DNA from 4 places in the Rhizobium bangladeshense genome. Region 1 is predicted to be linked to each of the others. Evidence: predicted binding sites of a transcription regulator. Region 1 holds the regulator's gene; each other region holds the start of a gene.
What was found. Region 1 encodes LexA, which represses DNA repair genes until DNA is damaged. Its sites were predicted from a motif close to TGTTCNNNNTGTGTTCNG; they were not measured.

Region 1 (4,210 bases):
GATCCTGCCTGGCGACACAGGCGCATTTGCCGCCGCTCTCGTGACCGACGAGCGGCGCGCGATTTCGAACGAGACGACGGACGCGCTGCGCCAGTCAGGCCTTGCCCATATTATCGCTATATCAGGCCTCAACATGGCTCTGTCGGCCGGCATCTTCTTCGTCGGCTTTAGGATGCTGCTCAGCCTCTTTCCCGGTGTCGCTCAGGCCTATCCGACCAAGAAATTCGCCGCCGCCGGAGCGCTCATCGCCGTCACGGCCTATTTTCTGATCTCGGGTTTCGCCGTCTCGGCAGAGCGCGCCTTCATCATGATGGCCATTATGCTGATTGCTGTCTTCTTCGACCGGCCGTCGATTAGCCTGCGCAACGTCGCTCTTTCCGCGCTTGTTATCATTGCGATCTCACCTTCCGAAGTCCTGGGCCCGAGTTTTCAAATGTCCTTTGCCGCGACGCTGGCGCTGGTATCGGCTTATCAGCTGTGGAAGGAACGGCGCGTCGGCGAAAGCGCCCTGCCGAAAATGCCGGCCCTGCTGCTGGCCGCTGCGGTCGCACGCTTTTTCAGCGGCGTTTTCCTGACTTCGCTGATCGGCGGCTTTTCCACGGCGCTGTTTTCGATCGAGCATTTTCATCGCCTGACGGCCTATGGTCTCCCGGCAAACCTCGCGACCATGCCGATCATCTCCTTCATCGTCATGCCGGCCGGGTTGTTGGCGATGCTGCTCATGCCTTTCGGGCTTGATATATTGCCTTGGAAGGTGGTCGGATTCGGCCTCGATCTGGTGATCGTGGTGGCAAAGACGATATCCGGTTGGGGCGGGAATATCGGCGTCGGTCGATTGCCCAGCTGGTATTTCACGCTGGCCGTGGCAGGTTTCCTGCTGATGACCTTGCTGCGGACGCGGCTGCGCCAGGTCGGCACCGCTCTCATCGCCGTCTCGACGCTTGCAGTAGTGGTTCTGCCGGCATCCCGGCCGGCGGATCTGGTGATTTCGGAAGACGGCGCGCTCGTCGCGGTCGTCACGCCGGCAGCAATGGCCTCCAATCGCGAAAGGCCGCCGGATTTCATCTTCGATCAGTGGCAGAGGGCGCTCGTTCTGACGGTGCATAATCCGCCGAGGATGCTGGATAGTCCTGCGATCCCGGAGGATAAGGAGAGGCGCCTCAGGCTTTCCCGCGAGCAGCAGAACGAAGCGAAGATCGCGATGCAGGCGGCCGCGGCCGGCGCTGAGGCGGAAAGCTTTTCCTGCCTCAGGAAAGCCTGGTGCATAGCCAAGCTTGCAAACGGTCATATCGTGACCGTCATCGAAAATGCCGCCTATCTCGGCCCCGCTTGCGATGCCGGCGATATTGTCGTGACGTCTGTACGCCTGCGCTTCGCCAGCTGCCGCTCGGGTGCGGCGCTGTTTACCGGCGAAACGCTGCGCAGGACCGGTTCGGTCGAATTGCGTTTCACTGAGAGCGGCCTCGAGGTCGCGACGGCCTTCGATGCATTATCGCGGCCATGGATGCGCCACCGCGCCTATGATTGGCGCAGCAACAGTTTTACCGATTCCGGCCCGTCCAGCGTCAGTGATAGCGGCGGATGAGGCCGACCAGCTTGCCCTGCACCTTGACGCGGTCGGGTCCGAAGATGCGGGTCTCATAGGCCGGGTTGGCGGCTTCCAGGGCGATCGATGCGCCCTTGCGGCGGAAACGCTTCAGCGTTGCTTCCTCGTCGTCGACGAGGGCAACGACGATATCGCCGGGACTTGCAGTGCTGCCGTTACGGATGATCACGGTATCGCCGTCGAAGATGCCGGCGTCGATCATCGAATCGCCCTTGACCTCCAGCGCGTAGTGCTCACCGGAGCCAAGCATATCGGCGGGAACGACGATGTCGTGCGTGTTGTTCTGGATCGCCGAAATCGGAACGCCGGCGGCGATACGTCCCATGACCGGCACGGAGACGGAGTTGCCGTTGTCTGCGACCGCCTTTGCCGCAGCAGGGGCGGCGACCGGCTGGGGCTTGCCGAGGCTGCCCTCGATGACGCTCGGCGAAAAACCGCGGCGCGGTTGAAGACTGGGGCTATAGGCCTCTGGAAGCTTGATCACTTCGAGCGCTCGGGCGCGGTTCGGTAGGCGGCGAATGAAGCCGCGTTCCTCTAGCGCCGTGATCAGGCGGTGGATGCCTGATTTTGAGGCGAGGTCCAGAGCATCCTTCATTTCGTCGAAAGAGGGAGGAACGCCGGATTCCTTCATGCGCTCATGAATGAAAAGGAGAAGCTCCTGTTGTTTGCGCGTGAGCATCGACGTCAGACCCCGTGATTGAAACAAATCCAGAACAGACACTATATGTTCCATATGTGTTCTGCAAGTAGCTAAATTTCCGTAAAACTTCCCGTCAACTCGTTGAGATTTTTATTTTCATTCGCCGGATTTGGCGCGCAAGCCTTGAATTGACCGCGTGCCGTCGCACATCTCATGCCATTTCAGGGAGAGGGACATTATGAAAGACCATTCCGCCAAGCCGCACCCGCTGGATCATGTCGTGTTGCCTGTCGTCAATATAGACCTGGCGCGCGAGAGGCTCGGGAAACTCGGCTTCACCGTTGCCGCCGATGCGCGCCACCCCTTCGGCACGGAGAATGCCTGCGTATTCTTTGCCGACAAGACCTATCTGGAGCCGCTCGGTGTAGCGAGCGTCGAGGAGAGCGAGCTATCGGCGCGGCAGGGTAACGTCTTTACCGCCCGCAACCAGGCCTTTCGCTTCCGCTGCGGCGAGGAGGGGCTTTCGGCGATAGCCTTCGGCACCGGGGATTGCGGGCTCGATCATAAGAGTTTCATCGACAAGGGATCGAGCGCCGGCAAGATGCTGGAGTTTAGTCGGACTATGAAAATGCCGGATGGTTCCGAGAGCATCGGGAGCTTCAGACTGGCTTTTGCCGGCGATCTCCGCGCGCCCGATCTGCTTCTCTTTGCCGTCGAGCGCGTCAACCCGTTGCCGGCCGATCGCGGTTCGCTGGAAAGGCATGACAATGGCGTCACCGGCATTGCTGAGGTGGCGCTCTGCGCACCGGAGCCGGCGGCTTTCGCCGCCTTCGTCGGCCTTGCCGCAGCGCAATCGGCAGCCGAGAAAACCGGGTTTGGCGTCAATATCGCGGCCTCGAATGCGAGGATCAGCCTGGTGACGCCGGAGGGGCTGGAGGCCTATTTCGAGACCGCGGTCTCACCCGCCGAGCGAGGACTGCGCGGCCGGGCAATCCTCTTCAATGTCGCCGATCTTGCCGTGACAGAAGCGCATTTGGCTGCTAACGGGGTGACGTATACGCGTAAGAACAACCGCATTCTGGTGAAGCCCGCGCCCGGCCAGGGCACGCTCTTTGCCTTCGAGGAACCACGATGAGCTCCGATACGAATTCCGAAGTCAAGATCGGCGAAGGCGATGGTCAAGTCACCTTTTCCAATACAGGCCGCCTGTCGCTGATCGCCGGCCCCTGCCAGATGGAAAGCCGCGATCATGCCTTCATGGTGGCCGGCACGCTGAAAGAGCTTTGCGGCAAGCTCGGCATAGGCCTCGTCTACAAGAGCTCTTTCGACAAGGCGAACCGCACCTCCCTCTCGGCCGAGCGCGGCATCGGCTTGGAGAAGGGCATGGAGGTCTTTGCCGATCTGAAAAAGGAATTCGGCTTTCCCGTCTTGACCGACGTCCACACCGCCGAGCAATGCGCGGAGGTGGCAAAGATCGTCGATGTCCTGCAGATCCCGGCTTTCCTCTGCCGCCAGACCGACCTTCTGATCGCCGCCGCCAGGACCGGCCGCGCCGTCAATGTCAAGAAGGGCCAGTTCCTCGCACCCTGGGACATGAAGAACGTCCTGAAGAAGCTCAACGCCAGCGGCAATCCAAACGTGCTGCTGTGCGAGCGCGGCGCTTCCTTCGGCTACAATACTTTGGTCTCCGACATGCGCTCGCTGCCGATTATGGCGGCGATGGGCGCTCCCGTTGTCTTCGATGCGACGCATTCCGTTGCCCAGCCGGGCGGGCAGGGCGATTCCTCGGGCGGCCAGCGGGAGTTCGTGGAAACGCTGGCGCGTGCGGCGGTCGCGACGGGAATTGCCGGCGTCTTCCTCGAAACCCATCAGGACCCCGACAACGCACCGTCCGATGGCCCGAATATGGTCTATCTCAGGGACATGCCGCGCCTGCTTGAGAAGCTGCTTGCCTTCGACGCAAT
Region 2 (4,210 bases), 1.5 Mb from region 1:
CGCATCTTCATGCAGCCGTTCCAGATGCGGCGCATACCATTGCCGCGCCAGCCCGATTTCCGCCGGCCAACCGGCCTTGCCGGATTTCAGCTCCTGCAGCATCGAAACGAAGGCCGTCCAGTCCTCGCCGGAGCGCGGCGGCGCCGGCATAGATGCCAGAGCAGACAACGGGCTCGCAACCTCCGCCATCAGATCGAGCGCCTTCTGCGCCGTCGACGGGCCGACGCCCGGCAGGATCTGCATCAGCCGGAAGCCCGCCACCCGGTCGCGCGGATTCTGCGCAAAGCGCAGGGCGGCCAGCATGTCCTTCACATGAGCGCTGTCGAGAAACTTCAAGCCGCCGAACTTGACGAAGGGAATGTTGCGCCGGGTCAGTTCCACCTCCAGCGGCCCGCTGTGATGGGCGGTGCGGAAGAGCACAGCCTGCTGCTTGAGCTTGAGGCCTTCCTCGCGATTGTCGAGCACCTTGTCGGCGACATAACGAGCCTGCTCGGCCTCGTCGCGCACCGAAACGAGGCGCGGCCGCTCCGCCGACTGCCGCTCCGTCCAGAGATTCTTGGTGAAGCGCTCCGAGGCGAGATCAATCACCGCATTGGCCGCCGCCAGGATCGGCTGCGTCGAGCGGTAGTTGCGATCGAGGGTGACGATATTGGCGGCCGGGCTGAAGGCGGCGGGAAAATCAAGGATATTGCGCACCGTCGCCGCCCGGAAGGAATAGATCGACTGCGCATCGTCGCCGACGACGGTCAGCCCCTGTCCCTGGGGCTTCAGCGCCAGGAGGATCGAGGCCTGCAGCCGGTTCGTGTCCTGATATTCGTCGACGAGCACATGGTCGAAGCGGCTGCCGATATCCTCGGCGATCACGCTCTCGCCCACCATCTGCGCCCAGTAGAGCAGCAGGTCGTCGTAATCGAGCACGTTCTGAGCCTGCTTCGCCTCGACATAACAGGCGAAAAGCTCGCGCAGCTGTTTCTCCCACGCCGCGCACCAGGGAAAGGCGTCGCGCAGCACCTGGTCGAGCGCGGTCTCCGAATTCACCGCCCGGGAATAGATGGCAAGGCATGTGCCCTTGGCGGGAAAGCGGCTTTCCGTCTTCGAGAAGCCGAGATCGTGCCGGATGAGGTTCATCAGATCGGCGCTGTCTTCCCGGTCGTGAATGGTGAAATCAGCATCGAGGCCGATCTGCTGCGCATAATCGCGCAGCAGCCGCGCGCCGATGCCGTGGAAGGTGCCGGACCAGGACAGCGCATCGGCCATAACGCCGGCATTCGAACCCAACACGTCGCGGCAGATGCGCTCGACGCGCCGCGCCATCTCGGCGGCAGCCCTCCGCGAGAAGGTCATCAGCAGGATGCGGCGGGGGTCGGCGCCCTTGACGATCAGGTGGGCGACCCGATGCGCCAGCGTGTTCGTCTTGCCGGAGCCGGCGCCGGCAATGACCAGCAGCGGTCCGGCAATATGGCTGCCGTCGGTGAGCGTGCCATGCTCCACGGCCATGCGCTGCTGCGGATTGAGCTTTTCGAGATACATCCAGCCGTCCGGTCGGGCTCCCGCAGAATCAGTGCGAGAAGATTAGATGTTCCTTGAATGTTCGCGATTTCAGCCGCTGTCAAGTCTGCAGCGCGGCGATCCTCAATCGGGGAAATCCGGTCCCACCTCGCGCCGCACTAGCTTCAGGCTGCGGTCGGGCTGGAGAATATAGGTTTCCTCCACACGCTGGCCCGTCTCATTGTAGAACTGGTTGTAGACGACGCTGCCGACCGGCGATTTGCTGAGCTTGGTTCGCGGTTGGCCGCCATAGGTGATGCTGCCGGGAATGGGTTCGAGCGCGGCCGTATCGGCCGAGGAGCAGCCGGCCAGCAATGCCGCTGCAAACAAGGCGGGCAGAAACGCTTTCATCATCGTCATCCCTTCTCAGACTGCCATCAGATATGGAACGGGCAGCCTCTTTCGCCAAGGGCTGCTTGCCAGTCACCTTCTCGAAGGTTTCGTGCGCCGGCGCGGCGGTGTCGACCGGGCGACCGAGATAGTGGCGCGCATCGTCGGCCGAGGCTATGTGCGCAGTCGCCTGCTGCGGCGCTGAGGGAACCAAGTGTCCTCCCACGGGTTGAAATGCCGGATCTGAAACGCTGGAGACCATCATGCAGACGCTTTCTCGCCTCTGGGCGTCCACCCTGATCATCGGCTGCGGCGTCTTTGCCGGCTCAGCCAATGCTTCACTTGAGACCGGCATGGATTATTCCGCTTTGCCGAAGGATCAGATCGCCCTTAACGAATATACCGAGACGACCGCCTGCGAGCCGGCGGAGCCGCACTATCTCCCGTCCTTCATCCGCGCGGCCGACGGCACGATCATCGGTGTGGGATATATCGAGATGGAGAATGAGACCGGCGCGGATTGCTGAAACCGATCAGCTCGAACGAGGCTCGCCTGCGTTTCCGGTGACGAGCCTCTGACCATCATCATGATGGCTGCGTGTTTTCTATCGAAACAGCTGGCTCAGGCGCAACGCCCTTTGCTCCAAAACCCGGCACCTGCTCGATGCAAGGTTAAGCGAAAATTAAACAATGTATCGTCGCGGCACAGTTCGCTGACCAACTGTAAACCGCAGGCGTCCCTGCTGCATCAATGCAGCTTCAGCTTCGCCTCTTCGGCCGCCGCCAGAAACTCGGCTCTTGCCTCGTCCATGCTTTTGCGGCCGTCCAGCGCCGCCCGGCAGGTGCTACGGGCTTTGATATAATGAAGCCCGCGCGAACTCGGCCAGAAATCTGCCAGACATTTCAACGCATCGAACGGCCCATTGACGGTTCTGAGGTCGGTGCCTTCGAAGCCGACCTTGACTGGGTCGTTCCATTTTTCCGTTGCCATCGATACTCCTCCACGATTGTCGACAGAAACACGGGTGCGACGCCTTCGGTTAGACAGACGCCGCCATGATAGGCATTCTAGCGCGATTTTTCGCGCCAACAATGGTGAATCGTTTGCTGTTGATGAGGCGAAATGCCAGCTTGAGTGAGGCGGATCGTCCGGGGCACGCCAGGGGATTTTGAGCAGTCGCAGAGAAGCTGTATGGCGCTGGGCGCTACTGCCGCTACCATGCCGGGAACGCCGAGGGGGGTCAGATGGGTTTAGATCGAAAATTGATCCAGGCTGTTTTTCTCTGTGCGGCGCTTGCAATGCCGGTTTTCGCCCACAGCGCAGAGGGGGCTGCTGACGAGGCGCTGCTCTCGCACGTCTCTACTGAGGTCATCCCTGAAATGCAGCGGGAATATATGCAGACTGCCGTCGGCAAGTTTGTGCACGCAATCGATATCGCCGCATTGCGCGCACGCGTGATGAGAGAGCAGACATTAGAACAATGGTATATCGAGGGTATATATAACGCGGTACCAACGAAGTTAACCGCTGAGCAGCTTGAGCGTTGGGCGGAGTCGCCATCCCTGCCCTACTATCTCGAAGCGACTGACATTCCCGATTGCGTTCATGGCAGGGTACTGCTTCCCACTTGCCGTTAGGGTTTCCCGGGCGCAGACGAAATAAAGTCGATCGCTGGAAGAAAACTGGTGCTGCCGAGTGGGATTGAACCACCGACCTCACCCTTACCAAGGGTGTGCTCTACCACTGAGCTACGGCAGCAGGACCAGGACCCGTGCGAGCCGGGCGGCTCAATTGCGGGAACGGGGCGGCTATTGCCACAGCTTGACGACAAGCGCAAGCCGCAAAATCCAACTTCGCGTGGATAGAGGTGCAAGGGACTTTTGGATCAGCGCGAATTCGGCTAATTCTGTTGACATGAACGACAAGACCGAAACCGGCCAGAAGAGCCGTAAAGAGGCGATCGAGGCACAGGCGAAACTGCGCCGCGAGCGCGCCGCCGAAAAGCTCAGGGAAAATCTCTCGAGACGCAAGCAACAGGTGCGCGCCCGCCGTTCCGGCCAGGCCGACGAAACAAATGGGTTGCCCGCCGCAAAAATGGACGAATCGTAATGTTCCGTCCCGGACGAATTGAAGCCTCTTCATAAATCCCCTAAACACCTCACTCCCTTCTTTCAAGGCAGAACTTTCAGGAAGTAAGCGCACATGGATCGTATCAGAATTGTCGGCGGTAATGAGCTGAATGGCATCATTCCGATTTCCGGCGCCAAGAATGCCGCACTGCCGCTGATGATCGCCTCGCTTCTGACCAGTGACACGCTGACGCTGGAAAAC
Region 3 (4,210 bases), 1.2 Mb from region 1:
GAGATGCGGCGGCGGCTCTTCACGAGGCGCGGCCAGACTGGTATTTCCAGGCGACGCAAACAGTTTCGGGAGGCATCTGATGGCAGGTTTGGACGAAAAACGGCCCTTTATCGCCATCGGCATTGCGGTTCTCACCGTCTCCGATACGCGCACGCCCGAGACGGACAAGTCGGGCGATACGCTGGCGGCGCGGATCACCGAGGCGGGCCACAAGCTGGTCGAGCGGGCGATCGTGCCCGACGACCGGGAGAAGATCGCCGCAAGCGTCAAGGCCTGGACCGAGCGGGACGAGATCGACGTCGTCATCACCTCAGGCGGAACCGGCTTCACCGGGCGCGATGTGACGCCCGAGGCCCTGGAGCCGCTGTTCGAAAAGCGCATGGACGGCTTTTCCGCCGTCTTCCACCGCATCTCCTATGAGAAGATCGGCACGGCGACGATCCAGTCGCGCGCTACGGCAGGTGTTGCCAACTCGACCTTCATCTTTGCGCTGCCGGGCTCGCCCGGCGCCTGCCGGGATGCCTGGGACGGCATTCTGAAAGCGCAACTCGATTATCGCAGCGTGCCGTGCAATTTCGTCGAGATCATGCCGCGCCTAGACGAGCACCTGAAACGCGGCGCGAAGAAATAGACTGCTGCTGCCGCGAGAAATGCAGTCCAAATGTCGATCGGAATTTTCAGCGCCGATGCGTTGTGGCGATACCCGACAGGGCCGGCATCGAATCCCAGCTGTCACCCGACAGCAGAATGCAACTTATGCCTTGAACATCCGTGACGACGAGCGTCCAGGTTCCGCTTTTTGCGGCATAGACCTCGAGAACGGCGTTCTGGTTGACAAGCCCGACCGCCGTCAGCTTCTCAGCGAAATTCTTGTCCAGGAATTTGACGACGTCGGATCGGCCTGCGCAACTGAGCATCGCCTGCGATGCTGCCGAATGCGGATGCGCGATCACCAGTGTCGGCAATATGACGGCCAACAGGCCACAGATCATACCCCGTCGCATGACGCACCTCCTTTTCGCCGGGAACCCGGCAGAAGAGGAGATTTTCGCCGACCTGTTCTGCCGTTCACCGGCATTCCATGGCGTCCGTTTGCGAAGCGAGGCGCTTCGACGGCGCCATAAGCGAATTATAGCGCCAAATCCGATGGGGCGCCATCTTTACGCGGCAAGGGCATATGCCGCGACCTCTCCGTCCCTCTCCGACCTTTCGCAGGGGACGTCCCTCGCCCGGTTGTACTGGGAGAGGGCTAGGGTGAGAGGCGGCCATTGGCGTAGAGGAAGCAGACGAAGACCTGGTCGCGGAAGTCGAGTTGTTACCGCGCAGCGCGCGCGACCCAGGAGGGAATGAGTTCGCTGGAGAGTTTGCGCGGCTTCTGGCCCTTGACGAAGTCGGCAAGAGGCATCCCGCTTCTGGCGGTCGCGAGCGCCTGGCTCTTCGGCATCAACAGCCCTAGTTCCAGCGGCGGCCGGGCGCGAGCGACGCGCTGGAAGAAGGGGCGTCGGTAGCCGCGCGATGCGGTAAAGCGCGCCGGCGTCTTGTTCAGCGCGATATATTCGGCGATTTCATCGATCCAGCCGGCCTGCGGCCTTGCCCCCGGCTCGACGAAGAGCAGCCACTCGCCACGGGCCGAGCGGACGACATCTTTGATATCCCATTGGGAATGGAAACGGCAGCCGGCGGCGTCGGCGACCCGCGACGTGCCGTCGCGTGAACCGTGGTCGAGCACGATCACATCGCTGACGAGCCCTTCCACCGCGCCTGCCACCAATATCGATAAAGTCTGCGCCAGTTCGGATTCCTGATCCTGGCACTCGAGAACAACCGTCAACATCGATTATTCATAATGCGCCGCACAATTATTTGCCAGCACCCTTTTCCTCATTTTGTTCTTGCATTGTTCTCTTTTTGCCGATAGGAATTTAATCATCAAAACGGGCGGAGGCAAAGGCTTTCCGCCGCGGGAGAATCCGATGAGAGAGCAGTCCCTGGCAGGGCAGGCCGCATTCGCGCCTGCCAATACGGCAGATATTGCCGATGCAATGATCGTATCCTCTGGCCTCAGGATCGAAGGCGATCGGCGACGCGGGCGTGGGGCGGGACTGAATCCGACGGGCCGTTTCGAAGCGCTGCAGCGGGAGACGTTCGACGATGGCTGGCAGACGCTGGAGGAGCTGCCGCCGTTCAAGACCGAGGTGCAGGTCGAAAAACCGCGCACGGCGATCACCCGCAACGAATCGCCGGACATTTCCTTCGACCGCTCGATCAATCCATATCGCGGCTGCGAGCACGGCTGCATCTATTGCTTCGCCCGGCCGACGCACGCCTATATGGGGCTCTCGGCAGGGCTTGATTTCGAGACGAAGCTCTTCGCCAAGCCCGACGCGGCGAAACTGCTGGAGCGGGAGCTCGCCAAGCCTGGCTATAAGGTGCGGGTGATCGCGATCGGCACGAATACCGATCCCTATCAGCCGATCGAGAAGGAGTGGCGCATCATGCGCGGCATCCTCGAGGTGCTGAACAAGGCGAACCATCCGGTTTCGATCGTCACCAAATCGGCGATGATCCTGCGCGATCTCGACATTCTGCAGGAGATGGCCAGTAAGAATCTGGTGCGCGTCGGCATCTCGGTCACAACGCTCGACCGCAAGCTTGCCCGGGCGATGGAGCCGCGCGCCGCCACGCCACCGCGAAGGCTGGAGACGATTCACGCGCTTTCGGAGGCAGGCATCCAGACTGCCGTCATGGCCGCGCCGCTGATCCCGGCGCTGAACGATCACGAGCTGGAGCGCATCCTCGAATCGGCGAAGGCTGCCGGCGCTGCCGAGGCGAGCTATGTCATTCTGCGGCTGCCGCTCGAGGTCAGCCCGCTCTTTCGCGACTGGCTGCTGCAGCATTATCCCGATCGCTACCGGCATGTGATGTCGCTGGTGCGCTCGATGCGCGGCGGCAAGGATTACGACGCCGAATTCGGCAAGCGCATGAAGGGCGCCGGCCCCTATGCCTGGCAGATCGCACGGCGTTTCGAAATGGCGGCACGACGCTTCGAGCTGACGCGACGCAGCGTGCCTCTGCGCGACGATCTGTTCGTGCCACCTGATGGCAGCGGCGTGCAGCTGTCGCTGCTCTAGCCTTCAGTTTTCAACCGAGTGCCGGGGGCCGGCAGTTCCCGGAATCATGACTGACGTTTTGTGCAATTCCGGACGGAATCCGCTCCAAACTTTTCGGAATTGCTTTCAGCTTGCGTATCGGCTGCTCGACAAACCGCCCTGTTTTCGAGCCTCGATCGCAATTCCCGCGGATGGCACTGACCGCCACCATCCGCCGGACGGTCCCCGGCTGCCGCCCTGATCCGGGGACTTGCGGGAAATCGGGTTGGCGTGCGAGGTTCAGCCGCATGAAACGTCGCACGCCACCCGATTCTCCCCTGCTTTTCGACACGGTCCCTCTCGTGCCGGATTTCAAGCTCGAGCTCAAAGCTCGCAAGGCCGGCCACTGGCCGGTGGCCGGCGCCGACGAGGCAGGCCGCGGGCCACTGGCCGGACCCGTTGTAGCCGCCGCCGTCATTCTTGATCCGAAGCGCATTCCCGAGGGGCTTAACGATTCCAAGCAGCTCTCGGCGCAGCGGCGCGAGGAACTGTTCGCCCAGATCCTGGCAACTGCGACTGTCTCGATCGCCTCCTCCAGCTCGACCCGCATCGACGAGACGGACATTCGCAAGGCAAGCCTGGACGCGATGCGTCGCGCCATATGCAGCCTCGCCGTTCCCGCCAGTTACGTGTTGACCGATGGGCTCGATGTGCCGCCAGGCCTCGATTGCCCAGGACAGGCCGTGGTCAAGGGCGATGCCCGCTCGGTCTCGATCGCCGCCGCCTCGATCGTCGCCAAGGTGACGCGCGACCGAATGATGGCAAGAGCGCATCATGTATTTCCCGATTACGGTTTTGCCGCACATGCCGGTTACGGTACGGCGCAGCACCGCGCCGGCATAGAGAGGCACGGCCCCTGCTCGCTGCACCGGATGAGTTTCCGGCCATTGCGGAAGGATGGTGACGAGCCTGAGATGGACGAACTGCTATCGGAATAGGTGCTCAAAACGAAACGCCTAGGTCTCTGAACCGCCAAGCTGCCGCTCATCCGGCCGTCATTGCGTTCGACACCTCTCTCTATCGGATCGGAGAGCGCTCGGCTGTCAGACGAGAGCGAGCGT
Region 4 (4,210 bases), 930 kb from region 1:
ATCGCCTTCTGGCGTGATGCTTCCTCGCGATTTTCCTGCGCCATGCGCTTGGCCTTAGCCAGCAGGTACGCCGAGTAATTGCCCTCGTAAGGGATGCCGCGGCCGCGGTCGAGTTCGAGAATCCAGCCGGTGACGTTGTCCAGGAAGTAACGGTCGTGAGTGATCATCATCACGGCGCCGGGGTAGTCGCGCAGGTGCTTTTCGAGCCAGGCGATGGTTTCGGCATCCAGATGGTTGGTCGGTTCGTCGAGCAGCAGCAGGTCCGGCTGCGACAGAAGCAGGCGGCAGAGCGCGACGCGGCGCCGCTCACCACCGGAAAGAGTGGTGACATCGGCGTCGCGCGGCGGGCAGCGCAGGGCTTCCATCGCCATCTCGACCTGGCTTTCCAGATCCCAGAGGTTCTGGCTGTCGATGATGTCCTGAAGCTTGGCGCCTTCTTCCGCCGTCTCGTCGGAATAGTTCATCATCAATTCGTTGTAGCGATCAACGATCGCGGTCTTCGAGGCAACGCCCTCCATGACGTTCTCGAACACGGTCTTGGCGGAATCGAGCTGCGGCTCCTGTTCGAGATAGCCGACCGTGGCACCCTCGGCGAGCCAGGCTTCGCCGGTATATTCCTTGTCCTTGCCGGCAATGATGCGCAGCACGGTGGACTTACCGGCGCCGTTCGGGCCGAGGATGCCGATCTTGGCATCCGGGTAGAAGGAAAGGTGGATGTTCTCCAGGATCTTCTTGTTGCCATAGGCCTTGTTGAGGCCGGACATATGATAGATGAATTGACGTGCCATGCTGCGCTGCTCCGGGCGGGAAACTTCGTTTCGTGCCGCTATGTAGGCGAAACAGCGCCTGTGAGCAACGCCGAAACCCGGTTACGCAGGATTCCGGTCAAAAGCCCGCCGCATCGACAACGCCCTCGTCACAGCCGAAGGAGGTTTTTCCCGCCCCCCGGATCAGATCGGCAAGGCTCGCGTTTTTCCCCGATGCCGTTCCGGCATCCGCAGACAGGCCGATCGTCAGCTCACTGATCATTCTGACATTGCCGGCTCGCCGGCAGCTCATCTTGACGCGGTCACCCGCACCGGGCCCGAAACTCTTGTCGAAAGCCGCCTTGATCGCCTCGGCCTTGACCGTCTTGCCGATATTGGCGGCAAAGAGATCGCGCACGGCCGATGCGTTGAGCGCATCCACGAGACGGACGCTGACGCCGAAATAGTCTTCCACGCTCATTTTCGTGCAGGTGCCATGCTTTATCCACTCGTGCCGCTCGAGGCCGGACTGCGTGCCCGGCATCGCCTTTGCAAGCGCTGCCTGCGTCTCGGCCGAAACAGCGACCGCTGGCAATGCATCCCACTTGCCGTCTTTGTCGGCGGCCTTCTGGTCGTCGCTGACGCCGCAATAGTCCTGCCGCATCGGCCAGAGGCCGTGCAGCGAGAAATTGGTCGCGTCATGGCGCTCGCCGGTCTGGCTGGCGCATTCGGCTTTCTTCTGGTTCGTCTGGCAGAAAGCGGGCTGCCAGCTCGCGGCAAGAATGAAACGGGTACGGCCGTCGGTCTCCTGCGCCGTGGCAGCGCCAGCAAGGACCATCGATACGGCGAACGTAAAGGTACGCAACTGCATGCTGCTCATTTCAACCCCCAAAAGAAGAACAATGCGGGAACAGATAAGCACAAAGAGTAAACGACAGCAACCCTGAATCGAAACACATTCAGAATTTATGTCAGCTGTATATTTCCGGAAAAGATGCGGTGGTTCATGGCACGTCATGTTCGAAGCCGCGCAAAGAACACTATCGCGCCTGGAGCTACTGCATAATTCCTTAAATCGATTCCGCTTTAAGGAATTATGCAGTAGCGATCTGCTCTGCTGCGGCAGGGAGGATCCGGATGTTTTCTGATACGCGAAGGCTCGCAATAGGGGAAGCGTCGCTGGCCTATCACCATGCCGAGGCCGCCGGTCCGGCACGCGGCATCCTGTTGATATCGCATGGCTTAGCGGAGCACTCGAAGCGGTACGGCCGCTTTGCCGAGGCGATGGCGGCGCGCGGCTATCACGTCTATGCCCATGATCACCGCGGCCACGGCGAGACGATGGCACCCGACGCGCCGATCGGACGCTTTGCCGGCCGGAATGGCGTCGAACGGGTGATCGGCGACGTCATTGCCATGCGCGCCCATGCGGCCTCGCGCCATCCCGGCCTGAAGGTGATCCTCTTCGGCCATTCGATGGGTGGCCTCATCGCGCTCAATGCCATCGTCACCGCTCCGGCCGACTTCGACGCCGTCGCCGTCTGGAATTCGAATTTCGCTGTCGGCCTTGCCGGCCGAGCTGCCCAGGCGATCCTGCTTGCCGAACGGATGCTGAAGGGGTCAGACGTACCGAGTGGCCTATTGCCGAAGCTCACCTTCGGAGCTTGGGGAAAATCGATCCCGGAAGGCCGCACGGCGTTCGACTGGCTGTCGCATCGCGCCGATGACGTCGACAAATATATCGCCGATCCGCTCTGCGGCTTCGACGCATCGGTCTCGCTCTGGCTCGACCTCTTCGAGCTGACCTTTCGCGCGCCGCAGAAACTCCATGTGGACCGGCTGCCGCGTGATATGCCGATCCATCTCGTCGGCGGCGCCGAAGATCCCGCGACGGAGCGTGGAAAAGCCGTGCTCTGGCTGTCAAACCATTTGAAAGCCAAGGGCTTCTCTCGGATCACCACCGTGATATATCAGGGCATGCGGCATGAAACGCTGAACGAAATTGGCGCCGACGCGGCGATCGCAGCCTTCGCGGACTGGTGCGACGCGGCACCCGCAATATTCCGAGCCAGAGAGAATCCATCATGAGCAGCCCCTCCGCCCGCACCGCTTCGTCTGCCTCCGAGGTGACGACGGGGCTCGTGCTGATGTTTCTGTCGGTGATGGTCTCGCCGCTCATTGATATCTTCTCCAAGCTCGCCGTCGTCACAGTCCCGTCCGCCGAGATCACCGCCGGCCGCTTCGTCGTGCAGGCGCTCTGCATGCTGCCGATCGTGCTATGGCGGCGCAGATTTAGGGACTTCTCGTGGCGCCAGAGCCTGTTCCACGCCATCCGCGGCTTCATCATCACAGTCTCGATGATCTCGTTCGTAACCACGCTGAAATACATGGCGGTCGCCGACGCGATCGCGATCTTCTTCATCGAGCCGATCATCGTGACGGTCCTCGGCGGCATTTTCCTCAAGGAGACGATCGGATGGCGGCGCTATACCGCCTGCGGCGTCGGCTTCTTCGGGGCGATGCTGATCATCCAGCCGAGCTTCGAGGAGGTCGGCTATGTCGCGCTCCTGCCCGTTGTCAGCGCGCTCTGCGTTGCGATCTTCGTGTTGATGACCCGCGTCCTCTCACACAGGGAGGACCCCTGGTCGATGCAGTTCCAGATGGGCATCTGGGGCTTGCTCTTCTGCGTCCTCCTGCTTTTTGTCGGCGAAGGAAGCGGCTCCGATCTCTTCGATCCCGTCATGCCTGCGGGCAGCGCGTGGTTCTACGTCGCTGGCGTAGGGGCCACGGCCGCCATAGCCGGGATCCTCGGCGTCTACGCCTATCGCGCTGCACCGGCGTCGACGCTGGCGCCGCTGCAATATTTCGAAATCGTCTCGGCAACGATCTTCGCCTGGCTGGTCTTCGGCGACTTTCCGGATGCAGTCAAATGGCTCGGCATCACGATCATCATGGTGTCGGGCTTGTACATCCTCTGGCGTGAGCGCCGCTTTGCTTCAAAGCCCGTATCCGATACATCTGAGGTGACGCTGGCGCCTTAGACATTGACGGGAGGAACATGATCGAGACCGCGACGAAACAGCCGCCGCTTGCCGGCATCCGGGTGATCGAGCTTGCCCGCGTGCTGGCCGGCCCCTGGGCGGGACAGATGCTCGCCGATCTCGGCGCCGACGTGATCAAGATCGAAAATCCCGACGGCGGCGATGATACGCGCCAATGGGGCCCGCCCTTCGTCGAAGCTGCCGACGGCGAAAATCTCTCGGCCGCCTATTACCACGCTGCCAACCGCGGCAAACGCTCCATCACCGCCGACCTCAAGAGCACTGAGGACCAGGATCTCGTTCGTCGCCTCATAGCCACCGCCGATGTGGTGATCGAGAATTTCAAGGTTGGCGGCCTCGTCAAATACGGGCTCGATTACGACAGCCTGCGCAAGCTGAACCCGAGGCTCGTCTATTGCTCGA

Region 2: J2J98_RS02775 (ATP-dependent helicase) is a predicted target of LexA. The motif match lies at 1,578-1,595, and genes of this name have one in related genera.
Region 3: J2J98_RS04260 (PA0069 family radical SAM protein) is a predicted target of LexA. The motif match lies at 1,888-1,905, and genes of this name have one in related genera.
Region 4: J2J98_RS14500 (ribonuclease T2 family protein) is a predicted target of LexA. The motif match lies at 1,642-1,659, and genes of this name have one in related genera.

The regions. Positions count from the first base shown of each region.
Region 1 covers NZ_CP071612.1:2,039,999-2,044,208, forward strand. Annotated here, with positions in the region: gene J2J98_RS09975 (ComEC/Rec2 family competence protein) at 1-1,585, shown strand, start outside; gene lexA (transcriptional repressor LexA) at 1,566-2,285, opposite strand; gene J2J98_RS09985 (VOC family protein) at 2,485-3,381, shown strand; gene kdsA (3-deoxy-8-phosphooctulonate synthase) at 3,378-4,210, shown strand, end outside.
Region 2 covers NZ_CP071612.1:573,401-577,610, forward strand. Annotated here, with positions in the region: gene J2J98_RS02775 (ATP-dependent helicase) at 1-1,530, opposite strand, end outside; gene J2J98_RS02780 (hypothetical protein) at 1,633-1,899, opposite strand; gene J2J98_RS02785 (hypothetical protein) at 2,142-2,405, shown strand; gene J2J98_RS02790 (DUF982 domain-containing protein) at 2,627-2,869, opposite strand; gene J2J98_RS02795 (hypothetical protein) at 3,124-3,516, shown strand; tRNA gene J2J98_RS02800 (tRNA-Thr) at 3,563-3,637, opposite strand; gene J2J98_RS02805 (hypothetical protein) at 3,794-3,988, shown strand; gene murA (UDP-N-acetylglucosamine 1-carboxyvinyltransferase) at 4,082-4,210, shown strand, end outside.
Region 3 covers NZ_CP071612.1:886,281-890,490, reverse strand. Annotated here, with positions in the region: gene J2J98_RS04280 (4-(cytidine 5'-diphospho)-2-C-methyl-D-erythritol kinase) at 1-80, shown strand, start outside; gene moaB (molybdenum cofactor biosynthesis protein B) at 80-631, shown strand; gene J2J98_RS04270 (hypothetical protein) at 678-1,004, opposite strand; gene J2J98_RS04265 (glycosyltransferase family 2 protein) at 1,316-1,834, opposite strand; gene J2J98_RS04260 (PA0069 family radical SAM protein) at 1,974-3,131, shown strand; gene J2J98_RS04255 (ribonuclease HII) at 3,398-4,087, shown strand.
Region 4 covers NZ_CP071612.1:2,974,269-2,978,478, forward strand. Annotated here, with positions in the region: gene ettA (energy-dependent translational throttle protein EttA) at 1-788, opposite strand, end outside; gene J2J98_RS14500 (ribonuclease T2 family protein) at 886-1,626, opposite strand; gene J2J98_RS14505 (alpha/beta fold hydrolase) at 1,884-2,834, shown strand; gene J2J98_RS14510 (DMT family transporter) at 2,831-3,787, shown strand; gene caiB (succinate--glutarate CoA-transferase) at 3,805-4,210, shown strand, end outside.